DNA from 3 places in the Bacillus sp. es.036 genome. Region 1 is predicted to be linked to each of the others. Evidence: a T-box and tRNA genes for the amino acid it is inferred to sense, from the RefSeq annotation. Region 1 holds a T-box; the other regions hold tRNA genes.

Region 1 (7,013 bases):
ATCAAGCATTCTCTGAAGAAGTCATCAAACAATCGTATCAAAAGATGATCTTAATGAGGGAAAGCAGACAGTTTGAAATGGAGAAATACGTTAACTCAATTGAAAAACGAATCTATCTCTCACCTTTTGAATTAACTTTTGTTACTCATTTTCATCAGTTAATGAAGTACTGTGATCTGGCCAAAACAAGATTGGATAATTGGTATGAACAGGTTGTTGAAGCGAAACGATATCGTAGTGTTTTTTGTCATGGAAAATGTTCACCTTCCCACTATGTCATGAATGGTGGAAAGGGGTACTTTATTAATTTTGAAAGGTCTGTTGTGGATACGCCTGTACGAGATTTGGCCTATTTTATTCGTTCCTCTGTTCACCCATTTCAATTTAATCCTGCTACTACAACAGCGCATATCACTCGATATGAGACGCAATTTTCATTATTTGAAGAAGAGAAAGAGCTTCTTGCAAGCTATTTGTATTTTCCAGAGCCTGTTTTTAATAGTGTGCTCCTCTTTAATGAAAACAGGCAAAGCTGGCCACATATTAAGCATGTCCGCTTATTTACGAAAAAAATAGAAGTGATGAATGGCATCCATAATGTGCTGCAGTCATTCTAGATCCATTCAAAATAAAAACACACTTCTAATGCAACAAGAATAATGAGGATAAGCACATCGACTGAAGTTGGAAAAAGAATGGTTCGAATCGTTTGAAATACAATAAACGGCGGTACAAATTGAGCGCAAATATCCCTGAATTTATAAACAGCCGGCGGGAGCTGGTAGCGATTCATTCCCCCAAAACGTTTTTTCATAGTGTTTTCCCCTTTGTTTTCATCTGTCGTTACAAATAGTCTATGTGCGAAAGCGGATGGGGTGATTAAGAAGAGAGAGAACTGGCTAAGCTAAGAAAAAGGGCGCTTAGTATCTTGACGATCTTGAATCTACACGGTAAACTTATTTATACAAATAGTCGACAGGCAAAGACAGGGAGTAGTAGAATGTGAACCCTTCAGAGAGAGAAATCATCCGCTGAAAGATTTCTCAGGATTGAAGCATTTGAAGTCGCCCTTGAGCTGTTTCTCTGAAATAGTAGTAGGAGAATCCGGTAATCCCGTTATTAGAATGAAGCGTACAGCTAACGTTTATTTAGCTGTAAATAAAGGTGGTACCGCGAAGAAACTTCTTTCGTCCTTTTCCTAAGGATGGAGGAAGTTTTTTTGTTGTTTAAAAACACCACTTTGTTGAAAATGGGATGGAAAATCCGATGCAAACGGCCTAAGACTTATTGAATGGAAAGGAAGAGTGGCAATGGTGAATAAAGAGCTAACGATGCCGACGAAATACGATCCGAAGGCAACCGAACAAAAATGGTACCCATACTGGGTAGATGGTAAATTTTTTGAAGCAACAGGTGATAAAACGAAAGAGCCTTATACAATTGTAATTCCGCCGCCAAACGTTACAGGAAAACTTCATTTAGGGCACGCATGGGATACAACGCTTCAAGATATTCTTTCACGAGTGAAGCGAATGCAGGGTTACGATGTTCTCTGGCTTCCAGGAATGGACCATGCTGGAATTGCGACACAGGCAAAAGTTGAAGGGAAGCTCCGGGAGGAAGGTACTTCGCGCTATGACCTTGGCCGAGAGAAGTTTCTTGAGAAGTCGTGGGAATGGAAAGAAGAATACGCAGACTTTATCCGCAGTCAGTGGGCGAAGCTTGGTCTTTCTTTAGACTATTCAAGAGAGCGTTTTACACTTGATAATGGGCTTTCTGATGCGGTTCGCGAAGTGTTTGTAAAGCTTTATGAAAAAGGTTTGATTTATCGTGGGGAATATATCATCAACTGGGACCCTCAAACAAAAACAGCCCTTTCGGATATTGAAGTTATTCATCAGGAAGTGACAGGACACTTCTATCATATGCGCTACCCTCTTGCTGATGGGTCAGGGCATATCGAAATTGCAACAACGCGTCCTGAAACCATGCTTGGTGACTCAGGAATTGCGGTTCATCCTAAAGATGAGCGTTACAAGCATCTTGTTGGAAAGAAAGCGATCTTACCAATAGTAGGTCGTGAGATTGAAATTGTGGCAGATGACTACGTTGATATGGAATTTGGCTCTGGAGCTGTTAAAATCACGCCAGCCCATGACCCTAATGACTTTGAAATTGGTAATCGTCATAACCTTGAGCGTATCCTTGTTATGAATGAAGATGGCTCAATGAATGAGAATGCAGGCGACTATCAAGGAATGGATCGTTTCGAATGTCGTAAAAAGCTAGTAAAAGATTTGCAGGAAAAAGGGATTCTTTTCAACATTGAAGAGCACGTTCATTCCGTAGGGCACTCTGAACGAAGTGGTGCTGTAGTAGAACCGTATCTTTCCACTCAGTGGTTCGTTAAAATGGGCCCACTTGCTGAGCAGGCAATTGCACTTCAAAAATCAGACGACAAAGTTAACTTTGTCCCAGAACGGTTCGAAAAAACGTACTTAAACTGGATTGAGAATATTCGGGACTGGTGTATTTCGAGGCAGCTTTGGTGGGGACACCGCATTCCTGCATGGCACCATAAAGAAACTGGGGAGATTCACGTTGGACTAGAAGCACCGACAGATATCGAAAACTGGCAGCAAGATGAAGATGTACTCGATACGTGGTTTAGCTCAGCGCTTTGGCCGTTTTCTACTATGGGCTGGCCAGATGAAGAAGCAGCAGACTTTAATCGTTATTACCCAACGAACGTTTTAGTAACAGGGTATGACATCATTTATTTCTGGGTAGCGCGTATGATCTTTCAGGGAATTGAATTTACGGAACAGCGTCCATTTAACGATGTATTGATTCACGGACTTGTACGTGACTCTGAAGGGCGTAAAATGAGTAAATCTCTCGGAAACGGTGTTGATCCGATGGATGTTATCGAAAAGTACGGTGCAGATTCGCTGCGCTTCTTCTTATCCACTGGTTCATCACCAGGACAGGATCTGCGTTTCTACTGGGAAAAAGTAGAGTCAACTTGGAACTTTGCCAATAAGATTTGGAACGCTTCTCGTTTTGCCTTAATGAATATGGATGGCATGACGTATGAAGAGCTGGAATTATCAGGTGAAAAATCAACAGCTGATAAATGGATTCTTACTCGCTTAAACGATACGATCGAACAAGTGACGCGCCTGATTAATAACTATGAATTTGGTGAAGTTGGCCGCTATCTTTATAACTTTATCTGGGATGACTTCTGTGACTGGTATATTGAAATGGCAAAGCTTCCCCTATATGGAGAAGATGAAGCAGCTAAGAAAACGACACGATCTGTTCTCGCTTATGTGCTTGACCAAACGATGCGACTTCTTCACCCATTTATGCCGTATCTTACAGAAGAGATCTGGCAACACCTTCCTCATCAAGGAGAATCGATTACTGTTGCAAGCTGGCCAGTGAAGAATGAAGAGCTTCATTTCCCAGAAGCAGCTGCCGATATGGCGCTACTAACTGAGATTATTCGTTCAGTTCGAAACATTCGAGCTGAAATGAATGTAGCACCAAGCAAGCCAATTGAGCTTCGCATTAAACCGAAGTCAGGGGAAGCTCAAAAGCAACTTGAACAAAACAGTCAATACATTGAGCGGTTCTGTAATCCAGAGACGCTAACCATTTCTTCGGATCTTCAGGCTCCTGAAAAATCAATGACGGCTGTCGTATCTGGAGCAGAGCTATTTCTTCCGCTTGAAGGCTTAATTAACATTGATGAAGAAATAGAGCGTCTAAGAGGAGAAATGAAGAAGCTCGATTCTGAAGTAGATCGTGTTCAGAAAAAGCTTTCAAATGAACGTTTTATTAGCAAGGCTCCCGAGAAAGTTGTTGAAGAAGAACGAGCGAAAGAAAAAGACTATCTCGAAAGAAGAAGCAACGTTGAAGCTCGTATTAACGAACTTAAAAAATAAGCAAATGACGGATCTCTTTTTGAGGTTCGTCTTCTTTTAAGGAGGAGAGGAAATGTTTCAATCGTATGATGAAGCGGTAAGTTGGATTCATAGTTTGTTAAATCACGGCATTAAACCTGGTTTAGAGCGGATGGAATGGATGCTTGAACAGCTTGACCATCCAGAAAGACGGTTAAAAACGGTGCATGTTGGCGGGACTAACGGAAAAGGTTCCACAGTTACTTACTTACGTACAGTGCTAGAGGAGGCTGGATATGAAGTAGGGACGTTTACTTCTCCTTATATCGAATCATTTAGTGAACGAATAGCGGTTAACGGACAACCTATTAAAGAAGAAGATTTAGTTATGCTATGCAATCGCGTTCAGCCGCTTGTTGATATGGCTGCAGCTTCCCCCCTTGGTTCACCTACCGAGTTTGAAGTTATTACGGTAATCGCGCTTTTGTACTTTGGATCTAAAGCATACCCAGATCTGGTTTTAATGGAAGTTGGGCTAGGGGGGCGACTCGATTCAACCAATATCATCCATCCGCTTATTAGTGTCATTACGAATGTAGGGTATGACCATACCCATATCCTTGGTAGTGACCTGAAACAAATTGCGTATGAAAAAGCGGGAATCATTAAGTCAGGTGTACCTCTTGTTACGACTGCAGAAAAAGAAGAAGTTCTCACACTCTTCCATGAAACAACTAAAGCGAAAAAGACGAAAATTTATCGTTTGAATGAAGAGTTTTCCATTGGCGACAAGAGAAGTGATGATGAAGGTGAACACTTCTCATTTCAATCTCCTTATCGTAAACTAGCTGATCTACACATTCAGATGAAAGGTGAGCATCAGGTGAAAAATGCAGCTGCAGCACTAATGGGACTCGAATACTTGCGCGTCTTTTATGGTCTACATATCGAACATGACATGGTTCAGCGCGGACTTAAAAGAGCAGCGTGGCCAGGACGATTTGAGAAGATTCGTTCCAACCCCACTATCATTGTAGACGGTGCACATAATCCAGAAGGGGTTGAAAGTCTTGCAAAAACGTTAGAGCAGCACTATCCAGATAAGGATATACACGTCATTTTCAGCGCACTAGGAGATAAAGATATTGAGTCAATGTTAAAGCCGCTCTATCCGCTTATTCGAAAGATGACGTTTACCACCTTTGACTTTCCAAGAGCTATTTCAGCTGAGAGTTTATTTCAACGTGCAAGTTTTTCGGCCAAGACGTATGAAGAAAACTGGAAAAAAGCAATTCAAACAACAACTAAGCAAGTAAGTGAAAATGAGCTAGTTCTAATTACGGGTTCTCTCTATTTTGTATCAGAAGTACGCCGTTTTCTAAAAAATTAGAATTTAATGCAAAAAATAGGACTTTTTCGCTACTTTTTGCTAAAATGAAACGTAACCACTTTAGAATGGAAAAATATTCTTCTTTACCGCAGAAGATGGAGGGGGAAACAATTGACTGCAATAATGAAACGTAAAGTTTGGATTGTATGGTTCTTGTGTTGGCCACTACTCATTTTTGCAACGTTCTATTTCTTTCCCCCTGATTTTACTGGAAATAAGGCCGATGTTCTTGCGCTATTTGTGCTTCTTGCCGTCGTTGCAATGATGCCAATTAACGTAAAAGGAACAGACCTTTTTTTTATCCAGGGGATTTCACTAGCTGTATTTCTCAGATATGGCTTATTCGTGGAAACGATTTTAACTCAGTTAGCGATACTTGTCTTTCTTTTGAATTTGAGAGTTACAAAGAAAGATAGTCATCGCTATCCAGTTAATATGCTCATGTTTATGATCGTTTCCCTGGTATCAGGTGGATTTTTTTATTTACTTGGAGGATCCACTGGTGAATTCTCTGGAAATGCGATTACACAGCTTGTTCCCTCTATCGGCTATATTCTTTCGTTAATCATTGTTAATCAAATTCTCCTTCATTTTTTACGTATTTATATTTATAAAGAGGTTAATACAAAGTTTTTTGACAAAGATATGCTTTGGGAAGCCATTTCTACAGGAGTAACACTGCCGGTTGGATTTCTTCTCTATATGTTACATACCTATCTAGGAACAATTGCCATTTTCTTTGTTGGAGTCCCATTTGTGTTGGCATCTCTTATGCTCAGGTTGTATTACTCAAGTCGAAAAGTAAATGACCTACTTCAACAAACGAGTGAAATCGGTCAGCAAATTACTCAGTCTCTTGATATAGACGAAATTCTTGACTTATTTTTATATGAAGTTAAGGATATGTTTGTGGTTGATTATGCTTACATTATGGATGCAGAACAGGTAGAGAATTTAAGGATTATTAAAAGCTTTGAGAAGGAAAGAGGCATTCAAGCTAGCGCAAAAGATCATTCTTTTGAAGAAGGGATTAGCAGAAGAGTCTGGCGTAGTGGACGTAGCCGATTATACACGAAGCGTGCGCAGTGGAAAAATCTTACAGAGGGAATTCTCCCCCAAACAGCGAATGCTGTTATTTCGGTACCGATGAAACGCAATAAAAAGGTCGTCGGCATTATCACACTAGCAACAGATCGCGTTCGGTCATATGAAAAACACCATATACTCGTGATGCAAATTCTAGCTAATTATTTAGCTGTAGCTGTTGATAATGCAAGGCATTATGAAGAGACCAAAAGGCGAAGTGAGAGATGTCCTTTAACGAATCTATACAATTTCCGTTTTTTTAACGAGGTATTAGACGAGAAATACAACCGTTTTGATGAAAACCCTGCTCCATTTTCAATTATATTGCTCGACCTGGATCATTTCAAAAAAGTAAATGATACATTTGGGCACCATAGTGGAAATGACGTGCTTTGTGGAGTAGCTAATCGAATTGAGGAAGAAATTGGAAATGAGGGTACCGTTGCTCGATTTGGCGGTGAAGAGTTCGTAGTTTTGCTAGAAAATCATTTTCATAATGAGAGTTTACAAGTTGCGGAAGACTTACGATGTGCAATAGCAGATCGACCATTTGAGATCTTTAGTGATTTGGATAACGGCGATCGTCAGGTTATTTACGTGACGGCAAGTATCGGTGTTGCAACAGC
Region 2 (7,013 bases), on a different contig from region 1:
GAACCGGCGAGTTACGATCCCGTGCAAGGTTAAGCTGATAAGGCGGAGCCGCAGCGAAAGCGAGTCTGAATAGGGCGAAATAGTACGTGGTCGTAGACCCGAAACCAGGTGATCTACCCATGTCCAGGGTGAAGTTCAGGTAACACTGAATGGAGGCCCGAACCCACGCATGTTGAAAAATGCGGGGATGAGGTGTGGGTAGCGGTGAAATGCCAATCGAACCTGGAGATAGCTGGTTCTCTCCGAAATAGCTTTAGGGCTAGCCTCGCGGCAAGAATCTTGGAGGTAGAGCACTGATTGGACTAGGGGTCCTTACCGGATTACCGAATCCAGTCAAACTCCGAATGCCAACGATTTATCCGCGGGAGTCAGACTGCGAGTGATAAGATCCGTAGTCGAGAGGGAAACAGCCCAGACCACCAGCTAAGGTCCCAAAGTATACGTTAAGTGGAAAAGGATGTGGCGTTGCTTAGACAACCAGGATGTTGGCTTAGAAGCAGCCATCATTTAAAGAGTGCGTAATAGCTCACTGGTCGAGTGACGCTGCGCCGAAAATGTACCGGGGCTAAACGTATCACCGAAGCTGTGGATTGTCTTACGACAATGGTAGGAGAGCGTTCTAAGGGCTGTGAAGTCAGACCGAAAGGACTGGTGGAGCGCTTAGAAGTGAGAATGCCGGTATGAGTAGCGAAAGACAAGTGAGAATCTTGTCCGTCGAAAGCCCAAGGTTTCCTGAGGAAGGCTCGTCCGCTCAGGGTTAGTCGGGACCTAAGCCGAGGCCGAAAGGCGTAGGCGATGGATAACAGGTTGATATTCCTGTACCACCTCCTTTCCGTTTGAACGACGGGGGGACGCAGAAAGATAGGGAGAGCGCGCTGCTGGAAATGCGCGTCCAAGCGATTAGGCTGGTGAATAGGTAAATCCGTTCACCGTGAAGGCTGAGTCGTGATGGCGAGGGAAATTTAGTACCGAAGTCCTTGATTCTACGCTGCCAAGAAAAGCCTCTAGTGAGGAAAGAGGTGCCCGTACCGCAAACCGACACAGGTAGGCGAGGAGAGAATCCTAAGACGATCGGGAGAACTCTCGTTAAGGAACTCGGCAAAATGACCCCGTAACTTCGGGAGAAGGGGTGCTTCCTCGGGTTAATAGCCCAGGGGAGCCGCAGTGAAAAGATCCAAGCGACTGTTTAGCAAAAACACAGGTCTCTGCAAAGCCGTAAGGCGAAGTATAGGGGCTGACACCTGCCCGGTGCTGGAAGGTTAAGAGGAGGGGTTATCCCTTACGGGAGAAGCTCTGAATCGAAGCCCCAGTAAACGGCGGCCGTAACTATAACGGTCCTAAGGTAGCGAAATTCCTTGTCGGGTAAGTTCCGACCCGCACGAAAGGTGCAACGACTTGGATACTGTCTCAACGAGAGACCCGGTGAAATTATAGTACCTGTGAAGATGCAGGTTACCCGCGACAGGACGGAAAGACCCCATGGAGCTTTACTGTAGCCTGATATTGGATTTTGGTACAGCTTGTACAGGATAGGTAGGAGCCATAGAAGTCGGACCGCCAGGTTCGATGGAGGCGTCGGTGGGATACTACCCTGGCTGTACTGACATTCTAACCCAGCACCGTGATCCGGTGCGGAGACAGTGTCAGGTGGGCAGTTTGACTGGGGCGGTCGCCTCCTAAAGTGTAACGGAGGCGCCCAAAGGTTCCCTCAGAATGGTTGGAAATCATTCGCAGAGTGTAAAGGCACAAGGGAGCTTGACTGCGAGACCTACAAGTCGAGCAGGGACGAAAGTCGGGCTTAGTGATCCGGTGGTTCCGCATGGAAGGGCCATCGCTCAACGGATAAAAGCTACCCTGGGGATAACAGGCTTATCTCCCCCAAGAGTCCACATCGACGGGGAGGTTTGGCACCTCGATGTCGGCTCATCGCATCCTGGGGCTGAAGTAGGTCCCAAGGGTTGGGCTGTTCGCCCATTAAAGCGGTACGCGAGCTGGGTTCAGAACGTCGTGAGACAGTTCGGTCCCTATCCGTCGCGGGCGCAGGAAATTTGAGAGGAGCTGTCCTTAGTACGAGAGGACCGGGATGGACACACCGCTGGTGTACCAGTTGTTCCGCCAGGAGCATAGCTGGGTAGCTACGTGTGGAAGGGATAAGTGCTGAAAGCATCTAAGCATGAAGCCCCCCTCGAGATGAGATTTCCCACAGCATTAAGCTGGTAAGATCCCTTAGAGATGATGAGGTAGATAGGTTCGGGGTGGAAGCGTGGCAACACGTGGAGCTGACGAATACTAATCGATCGAGGGCTTAACCTAAAACAAAAGTGATGTGAGCATGTCTCACTAAACTTGATATTATTGGAATACGTTGTGCGTGCTATCTAGTTTTCAGGGAATAATATTTTTCTTGATCTTTACAAAGAAATATAGTAAGATATATCTTGTCCTTGGTTAAACACTTTCTAGTGGATCAACCATTGATTAGTCTGGTAATGATGGCGAAGAGGTCACACCCGTTCCCATGCCGAACACGGAAGTTAAGCTCTTCAGCGCCGATGGTAGTTGGGGGATCTCCCCCTGCAAGAGTAGGACTTTGCCAGGCTGACCAATATTCCACAGTAGCTCAGTGGTAGAGCAATCGGCTGTTAACCGATCGGTCGTAGGTTCGAATCCTACCTGTGGAGCCATTATGCTTCCATAGCTCAGCAGGTAGAGCACTTCCATGGTAAGGAAGGGGTCATCGGTTCGAATCCGGTTGGAAGCTCCAGGACATGGCCCGTTGGTCAAGCGGTTAAGACACCGCCCTTTCACGGCGGTAACACGGGTTCGAATCCCGTACGGGTCACCAATATTAATTTTTGCTCTGTGGAGGATTAGCTCAGCTGGGAGAGCATCTGCCTTACAAGCAGAGGGTCGGCGGTTCGAGCCCGTCATCCTCCACCATTTTTCTAATAATAATTAACTTACTTTCAGGAGTACTCAATCGAGTGCACTGTTTTTTATTTGTAAGTTAGATTGATTTTCTCAAAATTCTTCGCCGGCCTAGCTCAATTGGTAGAGCAACTGACTTGTAATCAGTAGGTTGGGGGTTCAAGTCCTCTGGCCGGCACCATTTTTTTCTCACTTGTGGAGGGGTAGCGAAGTGGCTAAACGCGGCGGACTGTAAATCCGCTCCCTCAGGGTTCGGCGGTTCGAATCCGTCCCCCTCCACCAGTAAGAGCCATTAGCTCAGTTGGTAGAGCATCTGACTTTTAATCAGAGGGTCGAAGGTTCGAGTCCTTCATGGCTCACCATATGCGGAAGTAGTTCAGTGGTAGAACATCACCTTGCCAAGGTGGGGGTCGCGGGTTCGAATCCCGTCTTCCGCTCCAAACTTTATATGCGGGTGTAGTTTAGTGGTAAAACCTCAGCCTTCCAAGCTGATGTCGTGGGTTCGATCCCCATCACCCGCTCCAAATGGGGCCTTAGCTCAGCTGGGAGAGCGCCTGCCTTGCACGCAGGAGGTCAGCGGTTCGATCCCGCTAGGCTCCACCAATTTCCTTAAACCATGTTTAGGGTTTTTTTTATGTTTAAAATGCTTCACATCCTCCATTTCGTTCTATTCCAAGTTTTCCTGTTACCTTCAAGTTTAACTTTTACATGATCTCCTTACAGTTATTTATTCTTCCACTTATATTTATCCGTAAAAAGGTCCAATTTACGTAATTGTATGAATATTTATTCGTATTTTATGTCAGGTTGAGTCATTTGTCGAGATCTGGGTAAAATAGAGCTAGACTAGGATACGAGGAGGACTACATAATGAATCATGAACTTTCAATTATCGGTGTACCAATGGATCTTGGGCAAATGAGACGCGGTGTCGATATGGGACCAAGTGCCATTCGATATGCAGGAATAGTCGAACGGTTAACAAAATTGAATTATGATATTGAAGATCTTGGAGATATTGAAATTGGTAGACCAGAAAAGCGACCTGAGGATCAAGATCATCAGCTGAAGAACTTAAAAGAAGTGGCTGATGCTAGTGAGAAGCTTTCTAACGTTGTTAATGATGTCGTAAATCGAAAGCGTTTTCCGTTAGTGTTTGGAGGAGATCATAGTATTGCAATCGGAACTCTTGCGGGAGTTGCGCGTAATTACGATAATTTAGGGGTTATCTGGTATGACGCCCATGGAGATTTAAACAACTCAGAAACGTCACCATCTGGAAATATACACGGTATGCCACTTGCTGTAAGTCTAGGAATTGGCGATGATTCTTTAACTGGAATTTCAGGATACTCTCCTAAGATTAAGCCTGAGAATATTGTGATTATCGGCGCTCGTTCACTTGATGAAGGAGAGCGAGAACTTATTAAAGAAAAGGGCATTAAAGTTTATACAATGCATGAAATTGATCGAATGGGTATGACAAAAGTAATGGAAGAAGCGATTGAGTATGTATCGAAGGATGCAGATGGTGTGCATTTAAGTCTTGATCTCGATGGACTTGATCCACACGATGCACCTGGAGTAGGAACGCCAGTGCTTGGAGGAATCAGCTATCGTGAGAGCCACCTTGCGATGGAAATGCTTGCAGAAGCCAATATTCTAACATCAGCAGAATTTGTTGAAGTGAACCCTATTTTGGATGAAAAAAATAAAACGGCTACAGTGGCTGTTGCATTAATGGGGTCTTTATTCGGAGAAAAATTAAAATAACATAGAAAACCGCTGCTTTCTTCATTAGAAAGCAGCGGTTTTTTTATTTCGACGCTGATCGTATTCGTTTAAAAGATAATCAAGATAAGTGCTAATTTCTATAATTTCATTAGAGCTAAGTGGCTTGTTTCGTGCTAACAAATTCATTTTATTACGTGAAGCTTCAATTTCTTTTAATAAAAGGTCTTTTTCCGATCCGATTTGAAAGCTTATCTTTCGATTCACCCTTTCCATGAGTCGAACCACCCTTTCAATAATTTATACCCTTATTACCCAAATTGCATAAAAGATAAACCGTTTTTGCTAGAAAATTATGTATTTCCGTTATAAAGACCAATTCAAACGTGATAGAATAAGAAAGGATAATATGATTTTTTTTTGAAATAATGAAACTTTGTTTTTCCTGATACGTAACTATAATAGCCGCAGGAATCAGCGGGGGTTGAGAAAATATGGACGCGATAGTAAAGCGAATCGTACTAAAAGTAAGAAAAGGGGATCATAATGCATTTGGGGAGCTGGTAGAGCTCTATAAAGATCGAGTCTTTGCTCTCACCTATCGAATGCTAGGAAACAGGCAGGAGGCTGAGGATGTGGCTCAGGAGGCGTTTATTCGTGCATATACGAATATCGATCGCTATCAGATCGACCGGAAATTTTCTACCTGGTTATACCGGATCGCCACAAACTTATCGATTGATCGAATGCGTAAAAAGAAACCGGATTATTACCTTGATGCTGAAGTATCAGGTACAGAAGGGTTAACGATGTATTCTCAAATTTCGACAGATGAGCCATTACCTGAAGAAGAAGTGGTGTCTTTGGAGGCGCAAGAAGGGATCCATCAGGCAATTTTAAGCTTGCCAGCTAAATATCGAAGTGCTATAACGTTAAAGTATATCCAAGAACTATCGCTCAAGGAGATTAGTGAAATTCTCGATTTGCCAGTAGGTACAGTCAAAACCCGTATTCATCGTGGGAGAGAAACACTTAGGAAGAAACTTCGGGAGCAGTGAGAAAGGGGGAGAAGCTATGAAATGCCCTGCAGAAATAATTGTGCTCATGCATGAAGTACTTGATGAAGAAGCTACGAATGAACAGCGTCGCGAGCTATTTGATCACTTGCAAACATGTGATGATTGCAAAGAGCATTATGAAGAATTGAAAAAAACGGAATCGTTTCTCCTCAGCTCGCCTTCTATGAAGGCGCCCGATGGTTTTACATCAAAGGTAATGGAGCAGCTACCTCAGGAAAAGCGTACTGTTTGGATGAAACGCTGGATGAAATCACATCCATTTGTAACTGCTGCTGTCCTATTCCTTGTTTTGATGGCAGGATCCGTTTATTCATCGTGGACGAGTGAGGATCAATTGTCTGCTCTTTCTGGGAATTTAAGATTTGAGCAGGATACAAATACAGTTATTGTGCCTGAAGGTGAAGTGGTTGAGGGCGATTTAACAGTAAAAAATCGCAACCTTGAAATAGAAGGTCAAGTTAAAGGGGATGTGCTTGTCATTAACGGAGAACAGTACATGGCCTCTGCAGGACAGGTAACCGGTGAGATTGAAGAAGTAGACCATATTCTAGACTGGACTTGGTATCAAATTAAAAACCTTTTACAAGATGTGGGTAATCTTTTTTCTAGTGAAGAAGAAAAAAAGTAAATCGTCTAATAGGCGATTTACTTTTTTTATGGAGGTAATTCTTTCAAACGTATATGGCATCCTTATTGAACGAGGAGAGCGATTTAGTGAGTAGGTAGTTGCTTTTTTGAAGTTGTCAAAAATATGATATAATTAAAAAGTTACAAATGTATTTTAGCGATGCATTTGAAGTGAACTTCAGGCTAAATACAATATGTTTGGAGGAAGAGCCGTGCTGCCTGTCGGAAATGTAAATGTACTTGATTACATAACTGAGATTATTGATATTTTACTCGTTACGTATGTGATATATAAAATTATTATGCTTATTCGCGGCACGAAGGCCGTTCAGCTTCTAAAGGGAATAACCGTCATTATTGCAGCCTGGTTTTTAAGTAGCTTTTTCGAACTAAATACTTTGCATTGGATTTTGGAGCGAGTCGTGCTCTATGGACTTCTTGCCATTATTATTATTTTCCAACCAGAGCTTCGAAGGGCACTTGAACAATTAGGACGTGGTCGGCTGTTTGCTCGTTCGGCAGTAGAAGAGGAAGAAACAAATAAAATGGTTGAAGCGATCATTAAGTCCTCATCCTACATGGCGAAGCGAAGAATCGGTGCTTTGCTCTCAATTGAGCGTGAAACTGGACTGAACGATTATGTAGAGA
Region 3 (7,013 bases), 920 kb from region 1:
TCTTCTTTTCCGGAATCACTATCCTTCACTTTAATACCACTAACTTTATTGTTTTCGGCCACAACCTCAATAGGTGAAGCATTGAGTTTCCAGCTAATTTTTTCGTTTGTGCGTGCGCGCTCTTGCATGATTTTTGATGCACGTAAGTCCTTTCTACGATGAAGGATGGTTACTTCTGAAGCAAATTTTGTTAAAAAAGTGGCTTCTTCCATCGCAGAGTCTCCTCCACCAATTACGACGATTTTTTTACCACGGAAGAAAAAGCCATCACACGTCGCACATGTACTTACACCTCTGCCCATATTCTCTGATTCACCTGGAATTCCAAGAAGCTTCGCTGAAGCACCAGTAGAAATAAGAACTGATTCTGCCACGATGTCGCCAAGCGTATCCGTTGTTAATTTAAAAGGACGTTCACTAAAATCAATGTCCTTCACCCAGCCGCGTTCGATCGTTGCACCGAAACGGAGCGCCTGCTTCTTCATGTTTTCCATCAATTCAGGACCAAGAACGCCATCTGGAAACCCGGGGAAATTTTCTACATCAGTTGTTAACGTAAGCTGACCACCAGGTTCCGGCCCTTCAATGACAAGCGGATCCATATTCGCTCTCGCAAGGTAAATCGCTGCTGTTAAACCTGCTGGTCCTGTTCCTACAATAACTGCTTTATGCATAATGACCCTCCTCTATCGACTTCATTATGTTATTTTTCCTAATTATAAAGAAATAAACCCTTCTCTTACAAATTATATGAGTAATAGTCAATATGTTTCTTCCTTCATGCAAATGGTTGTCCATTTTCCTCCCTTCTTGGTAGAATGGAAACAGTTATGAATTTGTTAGGAAAACTTGAGGTGAATAGAAATGAATCCAATTGTAGAATTTTGCATGAGCAATCTTTCAAGCGGTTCACATAAAGCAATGGAAACACTAGAAAAAGATACGGACCTAGACGTCCTTGAATATTCCTGTCTTGGCCATTGCACGCTATGTAGCCAAGAAATGTACTGCCTTGTAAACGGCGAACGTGTGACAGGTGAAACGCCAGATGAACTTGTTGATAACGTCTACCAGTTCATCGAAGAAAACCCGATGTTTTAATGAGAATCGGACATACTAAGTGATGAATCCACGTAGAGGAGGCACTTGTATGAAAAACCGTAATGCTTATGATCCTAAAACCGGGGTCCAGGGCGAAAAAGAGGGCGAAGACGCTCTTCTGATGAATAAAAAAAGAGGCCCGCAAAATGCGCGCCCTAAAAAGAAGTAAAAGCCGCACGCTGCGGCTTTTTCTTATGCGATTCGAAACCGAAATGTGAACCAAAAATCATCATTTAACAAATCCCCTGTTGCAATGATATGCTGTTCGCCTTCTTCATCGAGTGTAATCCAACTATTGTGTTCATCCCTGTAAACCGGATAAAAATTTCCCTCTTTAAATAATTTCCGCTGAAACGGGTTTTCTGAACCGACAAGCGGTTCTTCTTCAAAAACATCTCTAATGCATTGTACAAGTTCCATCTAGGCTGTAATCCTCCCTTACTACTCTCCAACCAAAAACACCCCGCGCACCTCTCTTAAGAGAGCCACTTAGGCGGAGTGTTTTTATCCCAATAAATTTTACCTACTTCATAATGCTCTTCAAAATTATCATCTGCTGCATGATAGTGAAAGTTAAACCAGTAGCCATCCTGAGGTGGGTGATCTCTTCGAACGTGAAATCGCAAAAGATCTTCTCCACTCTGTTCGCTGTATACATGAAGAATCCGCTCTCCATATCCGCCAGACGGTGATTCCGTTAAACGAAGCGTCCTAAGTTCTTCAATATCGAGATCTGCAACGGATGCTACAATAGCTTCTGTCATTTTGGGAACGATTGACTCCGAATATTCGCTACCTACACGAGTTGAAATCGCTTCTCCAAACTTTGATAATCCCTGTTCTTCTGACTGACTACTTGCATAAGTGACAAAATGCGCAAGTAATTCAGTAGAAGGAACTTGAGCTGCAATTGTCGGCCAATCTGTAGCCTCTTCTTCCGTAGGTTCCAATAACCCTAAAGGCTCGTCCAATGAATCGAGAAGAAGATGGCCTTCCTCCTGATACGTCTCTGACGGCTCGTTTTTTTCATCTGCCAGGTATCCAGTAGGAATAACCGTTCCTAACGTCATAACAGCGACAAATGCTACAAATAACTTTCTCATCCATAGAGGAAATTTCATTATGTGCACCTGACTTTCGAAGATCAATAGTTAGTCTTATTTTCGCACGATCTATTAAAAAAAGCCAGATATTTACGCTATTTTTCACAATGAGGTCATGAAAAAGAGCGCCTCATGTAAGCGCTCCACGATTTAGCATTGAAACATGTCAATTCTTCTTAAGCTAATTCCTGTATAAACCCACCTTCTACCAGTCCAACGAAATCCTGATACAGACGTACGCCCTACAAATACCGGCCAAAACCAGAACGAATTGCCATCCCTCATCCAAATATACGTAAATCGATACATGCATCTTCTAATCGAGCCAGGATCAACAGCAAATGTTCCTGCTTGCGCAGAAGACATTGGTCTTGGAGGCGGTGATGCAGGTGGGCTCGATGTTGGTGCTATTGGCTGCTGGCGATAAGCATCAGTGTTGTCATAGTGGTAAGCAATATGCTCATGTTCTTCATAATACATTCGGTCCATCCCCTCTCTCTTATACAGCAATGTATGCGGTATCCAAGTGAGATGTACCGAAATGAAAACAACAAAAAAAGCATCTCTCCTGAGTATGCTTGAGAAAATCATTTCGTTAAAGGATGCTGGTGACCCGTACGGGATTCGAACCCGTGTTACCGCCGTGAAAGGGCGGTGTCTTAACCGCTTGACCAACGGGCCAACAAAATGGAGCGGGTGATGGGGATCGAACCCACGACATCAGCTTGGAAGGCTGAGGTTTTACCACTAAACTACACCCGCAAAGATGGAGGAGGAAGAGGGATTCGAACCCCCGCGGGCGACTAAGCCCCTGTCGGTTTTCAAGACCGATCCCTTCAGCCAGACTTGGGTATTCCTCCGATATATAATTGGTGGAGCCTAGCGGGATCGAACCGCTGACCTCCTGCGTGCAAGGCAGGCGCTCTCCCAGCTGAGCTAAGGCCCCGAAATATGGTGCGCCCGAGAGAAGTCGAATCCCTAACCTTCTGATCCGTAGTCAGACGCTCTATCCAATTGAGCTACGGGCGCAAAAAATATATGGTGCGGGTGAAGGGACTTGAACCCCCACGTCGTAAGACACTAGATCCTAAGTCTAGCGCGTCTGCCAATTCCGCCACACCCGCATGTGTGGTGCCGGCCAGAGGACTTGAACCCCCAACCTACTGATTACAAGTCAGTTGCTCTACCAATTGAGCTAGACCGGCGAAGTCTATTGAAGCTTAATCAGGTTGTTGTCTCTTCCTCTGCTAGCTTTGCTTTGAAGCAAGATGCGTCGAGACAAGTCGTAGATCATTCGGTGAAGCCTTGCTCCTTGCTCTATCAATTGATCTAGATCGGCATAATTTTATGAGTGATAACGCTCATGGTACATCTAAAATTAATGGTGGAGGATGACGGGCTCGAACCGCCGACCCTCTGCTTGTAAGGCAGATGCTCTCCCAGCTGAGCTAATCCTCCATTAAACAGCGACTTCATAATCATACTATATGAAGCATTACTTCGTCAACACTTGATTTTATGTGTTTTTTTAAGGACAAGACTTATCTTATCATCGCTTTATAAAAAACACAACCCTTTTCCATAAAAAAAGCGAGGGATTTCTCCCTCACTTATACTGGAGTTTGAATGAGTGGTTTTTTCTTTTTATTTTGACGGAGTACTGGTCTTTTTTTAGTCACCATTTCAGAATCATATTTTCGGTATTCCTTCATATCAAGTGATTCCCTCAAAAGCTGATCTTCGAGATAGTGACGCTTTCTTTTCAAAAAAACCCCTCCTCATAAGTATTAACTTCCAATACCCCTGTATGCTTGTTTTGAAACTAGAACCTATTACTTTATTTTAGATCGAAAAGTTACAGGTAACACATAATTTATTCAGCACCTGAAACTTTATTCCTCATTCAGGATAAATTGGTACGTGTTTTCCTGATCCTTTCCTGATCGCTCGGTAAAGGTTACTTGACCATCCCATGTAACGGTAATGATCGTTTGCGCCCTTGTACCGTAATTCTCAGATGAAATAAATACCGGTGAAAGCATTCTCTCCCATTCGATTGGTACCCCTGTTTCAGGTAATAAATGATCTGGCGCAGGATCAGCATGCGAGAGCATTTCAAAAAGCCGTTCCTGATCAAGTTCGTTTTCTTCTCGTATATAGTTGGTGAGCTCTTCCTTAAGCATCTCTACTTTCGGCCAGTTCGTATTCAATAAATGATTACTTACCGCATGAATGCCACTTTCTACTCTGGAAATTTGGTTTTGCTTATTTGAATAGTAATAAAGGGTGTTGAAATCTCCCGCAAGTAAATTAAACCCATTGTACTGCTCTTTCTTTTGTTGAACGGTTTTTAAATATGCCTCTGCTGTTTGATTCTGTCGCAAGTAATCAGCAGTTAAATCGCCTCTTGAATGCTTCTTAGGTTCTTCACCAGGCTCTCGATAATTTGTAAGCGCAGCAATTTTCCCTTTTGTTGTAACACCAAGCCATGTTCCCATTGCTTTCAAATCACGACCACCTAGTAATCCAGGTACATCTTCCCAATAATGCGCAGGCATTGTTGGGCGCTCGTAAAACTCGTCTCGATTAGCGATTAAAATAAAAGGGTATTTTTTATGAGCATTTATTGCTACAGCAATTAAACACACCTCTACGTACCTCCTCACTCTGATTAAGTGGAAAAAAAACGCAGCGGTATCCGCTGCGTTACATTTGCGCCATGTGAACTTCTTCCTCACAAGCTGATGAACAATATTGCTGATGTTCTTCTTTGCAAGAATCACAAACGATATGAAGCTTGTCACACGTAACATTGGCACAATTAATGTACGTATCTGCCGGTTCTTCGCAATGATAGCATTTCCCTATCACCGTATCTTCATCAGTACGGTTCACAGGTACAGCAAGGCGATCATCAAAAACAAAGCACTTACCGTCGAAATATTTACCTTGTACTTCTGGGTCTTTACCGTACGTGACAATCCCACCATGAAGCTGAGAAACATCAGAGAATCCTTTCTTTAATAAATATCCTGAAAATTTCTCACAGCGAATCCCGCCCGTGCAATACGTTAATACTTTTTTGTCCTTTTGGTCGGCAAGATTCTGCTCGATCCAGTCTGGAAGATCACGAAATGCTTTAATGTCAGGACGAATGGCATTACGGAAATGGCCAATATCATACTCATAGTCATTTCTAGCGTCAATAACAATCACGTCATCATCTTCTAGCGCTTCCATAAACTCCTTAGGCTCAAGGTAGTTTCCGGTGATTTCTTTCGGATTAACATCTTCCTCAAGTCTTAATGAAACAATCTCTTCACGTGGTCGTACGTGCATCTTTTTAAACGTATGACCATGTGCTTCATCAATTTTAAACACCATATCGTGGAAACGTTCGTCAGCTTTTAGTTCTTCCATATACCGCTCAGTATCCTGAACGGTTCCTGAAACGGTTCCATTAATTCCTTCTGTACCGACAAGCACTCTTCCTTTTAAATTCAAAGATTGACAGAACTTAAGATGCTTTCGAGCAAAATAAGCTGGATCTTCAATTTCTACATACTGATAATATAACAGCACTTGATATGCTGAAGCTTCTGATTGCAAATCAAAAACCACCCTTTACGTCTTCTTCACTTAGGTCTTCTTATTGCAAGCCTAAATCAATACTATATCTTACCCGATTTAAATAGTGATGTAAAGAAGACTATCTTGTCGGAAAATACTCTTCTTTAAGTTTTTCAATTTCAATGAGAGAGGCCTCTGCCCATCTTCCGCCTTCATGCTTTAACTCAGCTTCTTGTGTACCAAGGGCTTCTTGCAACGATTCGTTGTAATTCGGAACGTCCCCTTCATAGTGGTTAATAGCTGATAACGGCACAAGAGCCTTCTCAAATTGAGCCAGCGCTTTACGTTGATGGAAAAGCGGAACATCTAGCTGTTTTGGATTATGAAGATCGCCCTGTGTTGGGTGCTTCATCACCGCAAGCACTTTGACAACAGCTTTTGGATCCTTTAGGTCTACAACCTCTCCAATATACCTACCTGTCTTATATCCTGCTGTGACTATTTCACCTGGTTGAAACGTTTTTTTCTGTGTCATTTTCGCTTCACTCCTTCATCAAACTGTGGGTACAAGTCGATGATATCATAAAATCCTCCTTCGTCAGGAGGATTTTATCTTGTGAAGACATGTTTGCCAATTTCTTTAATAATATGCCTTGTCCGAATCCAATCGTCAGTTGCAATATCAGGATTATAATAAAACAAAGCGCCTGAACTTGGATCTTGTCCACTAAGTGCAGCATAAACTGCTTTGTAGGACTCTGGTCCTGGACGCTGATCATATTGACCATCTGATACGGCCGTATATGCGCCGCTTTCAAAGATTACTTCTTTTAGGCTATTTGGAAATTTTGAAGAAAGAACACGATTAATGGTCACAGAAGCTACCGCTACTTTTCCTTCAAACGTTTCGCCTCTCGCTTCTCCATTAACTAATTTGGCTAGCATTTCAATTTCTTCTATTGAATAGTTGGTAACGGAAAATTGATCCTTCGTTACTTTCTTAACATCATTCATATTTTTTACAGGAAGGTTAAGCAATAACGCCACATCCTGCTTCGTTTCCGGTTCAGGCGTTTCACTAGGAGCAATTGCAGTTTGCTCTTCTTCGATCATCGGAGGTGCCTTCATCATAGTAACCGCCACTACGTGATGAGACTGAGCAGAAAACATCGTAAAAAAGAGACTTGTCATTAAAATCGTCAGAACCGACTTTTTCATACACCCCATCCTTTCAGTAGC

What was found. A T-box is a leader RNA that pairs with one kind of tRNA and senses whether it is charged. The one in region 1 lies ahead of ATG70_RS11400 (valine--tRNA ligase), so its partner is inferred to be a tRNA-Val.
Region 2: it encodes a tRNA-Val, which carries the amino acid that the T-box ahead of ATG70_RS11400 (valine--tRNA ligase) is inferred to sense. The anticodon was not compared.
Region 3: it encodes a tRNA-Val, which carries the amino acid that the T-box ahead of ATG70_RS11400 (valine--tRNA ligase) is inferred to sense. The anticodon was not compared.

The regions. Positions count from the first base shown of each region.
Region 1 covers NZ_PDIZ01000001.1:2,210,308-2,217,320, reverse strand. The annotation lists gene ATG70_RS11410 (phosphotransferase) at 1-617, shown strand, start outside; gene ATG70_RS11405 (hypothetical protein) at 614-814, opposite strand; T-box leader at 974-1,198, shown strand; gene ATG70_RS11400 (valine--tRNA ligase) at 1,311-3,953, shown strand; gene ATG70_RS11395 (bifunctional folylpolyglutamate synthase/dihydrofolate synthase) at 4,006-5,301, shown strand; gene ATG70_RS11390 (sensor domain-containing diguanylate cyclase) at 5,413-7,013, shown strand, end outside.
Region 2 covers NZ_PDIZ01000003.1:58,777-65,789, forward strand. The annotation lists rRNA gene ATG70_RS18985 (23S ribosomal RNA) at 1-2,313, shown strand, start outside; rRNA gene rrf (5S ribosomal RNA) at 2,483-2,599, shown strand; tRNA gene ATG70_RS18995 (tRNA-Asn) at 2,610-2,684, shown strand; tRNA gene ATG70_RS19000 (tRNA-Thr) at 2,689-2,764, shown strand; tRNA gene ATG70_RS19005 (tRNA-Glu) at 2,771-2,845, shown strand; tRNA gene ATG70_RS19010 (tRNA-Val) at 2,865-2,940, shown strand; tRNA gene ATG70_RS19015 (tRNA-Thr) at 3,034-3,109, shown strand; tRNA gene ATG70_RS19020 (tRNA-Tyr) at 3,126-3,210, shown strand; tRNA gene ATG70_RS19025 (tRNA-Lys) at 3,215-3,290, shown strand; tRNA gene ATG70_RS19030 (tRNA-Gly) at 3,294-3,368, shown strand; tRNA gene ATG70_RS19035 (tRNA-Gly) at 3,379-3,452, shown strand; tRNA gene ATG70_RS19040 (tRNA-Ala) at 3,456-3,531, shown strand; gene rocF (arginase) at 3,799-4,701, shown strand; gene ATG70_RS19050 (aspartyl-phosphate phosphatase Spo0E family protein) at 4,726-4,935, opposite strand; gene sigW (RNA polymerase sigma factor SigW) at 5,154-5,717, shown strand; gene ATG70_RS19060 (anti-sigma factor family protein) at 5,734-6,366, shown strand; gene cdaA (diadenylate cyclase CdaA) at 6,581-7,013, shown strand, end outside.
Region 3 covers NZ_PDIZ01000001.1:1,291,599-1,298,611, reverse strand. The annotation lists gene trxB (thioredoxin-disulfide reductase) at 1-674, opposite strand, end outside; gene ATG70_RS06755 (YuzB family protein) at 865-1,101, shown strand; gene ATG70_RS06750 (hypothetical protein) at 1,294-1,521, opposite strand; gene ATG70_RS06745 (YpjP family protein) at 1,578-2,222, opposite strand; gene ATG70_RS06740 (transporter) at 2,355-2,684, opposite strand; tRNA gene ATG70_RS06735 (tRNA-Glu) at 2,811-2,885, opposite strand; tRNA gene ATG70_RS06730 (tRNA-Gly) at 2,893-2,966, opposite strand; tRNA gene ATG70_RS06725 (tRNA-Ser) at 2,972-3,064, opposite strand; tRNA gene ATG70_RS06720 (tRNA-Ala) at 3,075-3,150, opposite strand; tRNA gene ATG70_RS06715 (tRNA-Arg) at 3,157-3,233, opposite strand; tRNA gene ATG70_RS06710 (tRNA-Leu) at 3,244-3,328, opposite strand; tRNA gene ATG70_RS06705 (tRNA-Thr) at 3,334-3,409, opposite strand; tRNA gene ATG70_RS06700 (tRNA-Val) at 3,587-3,662, opposite strand; gene ATG70_RS22425 (hypothetical protein) at 3,815-3,970, opposite strand; gene ATG70_RS06695 (NRDE family protein) at 4,097-4,852, opposite strand; gene trhO (oxygen-dependent tRNA uridine(34) hydroxylase TrhO) at 4,911-5,813, opposite strand; gene ATG70_RS06685 (kinase-associated lipoprotein B) at 5,914-6,309, opposite strand; gene ATG70_RS06680 (cell wall hydrolase) at 6,384-6,992, opposite strand.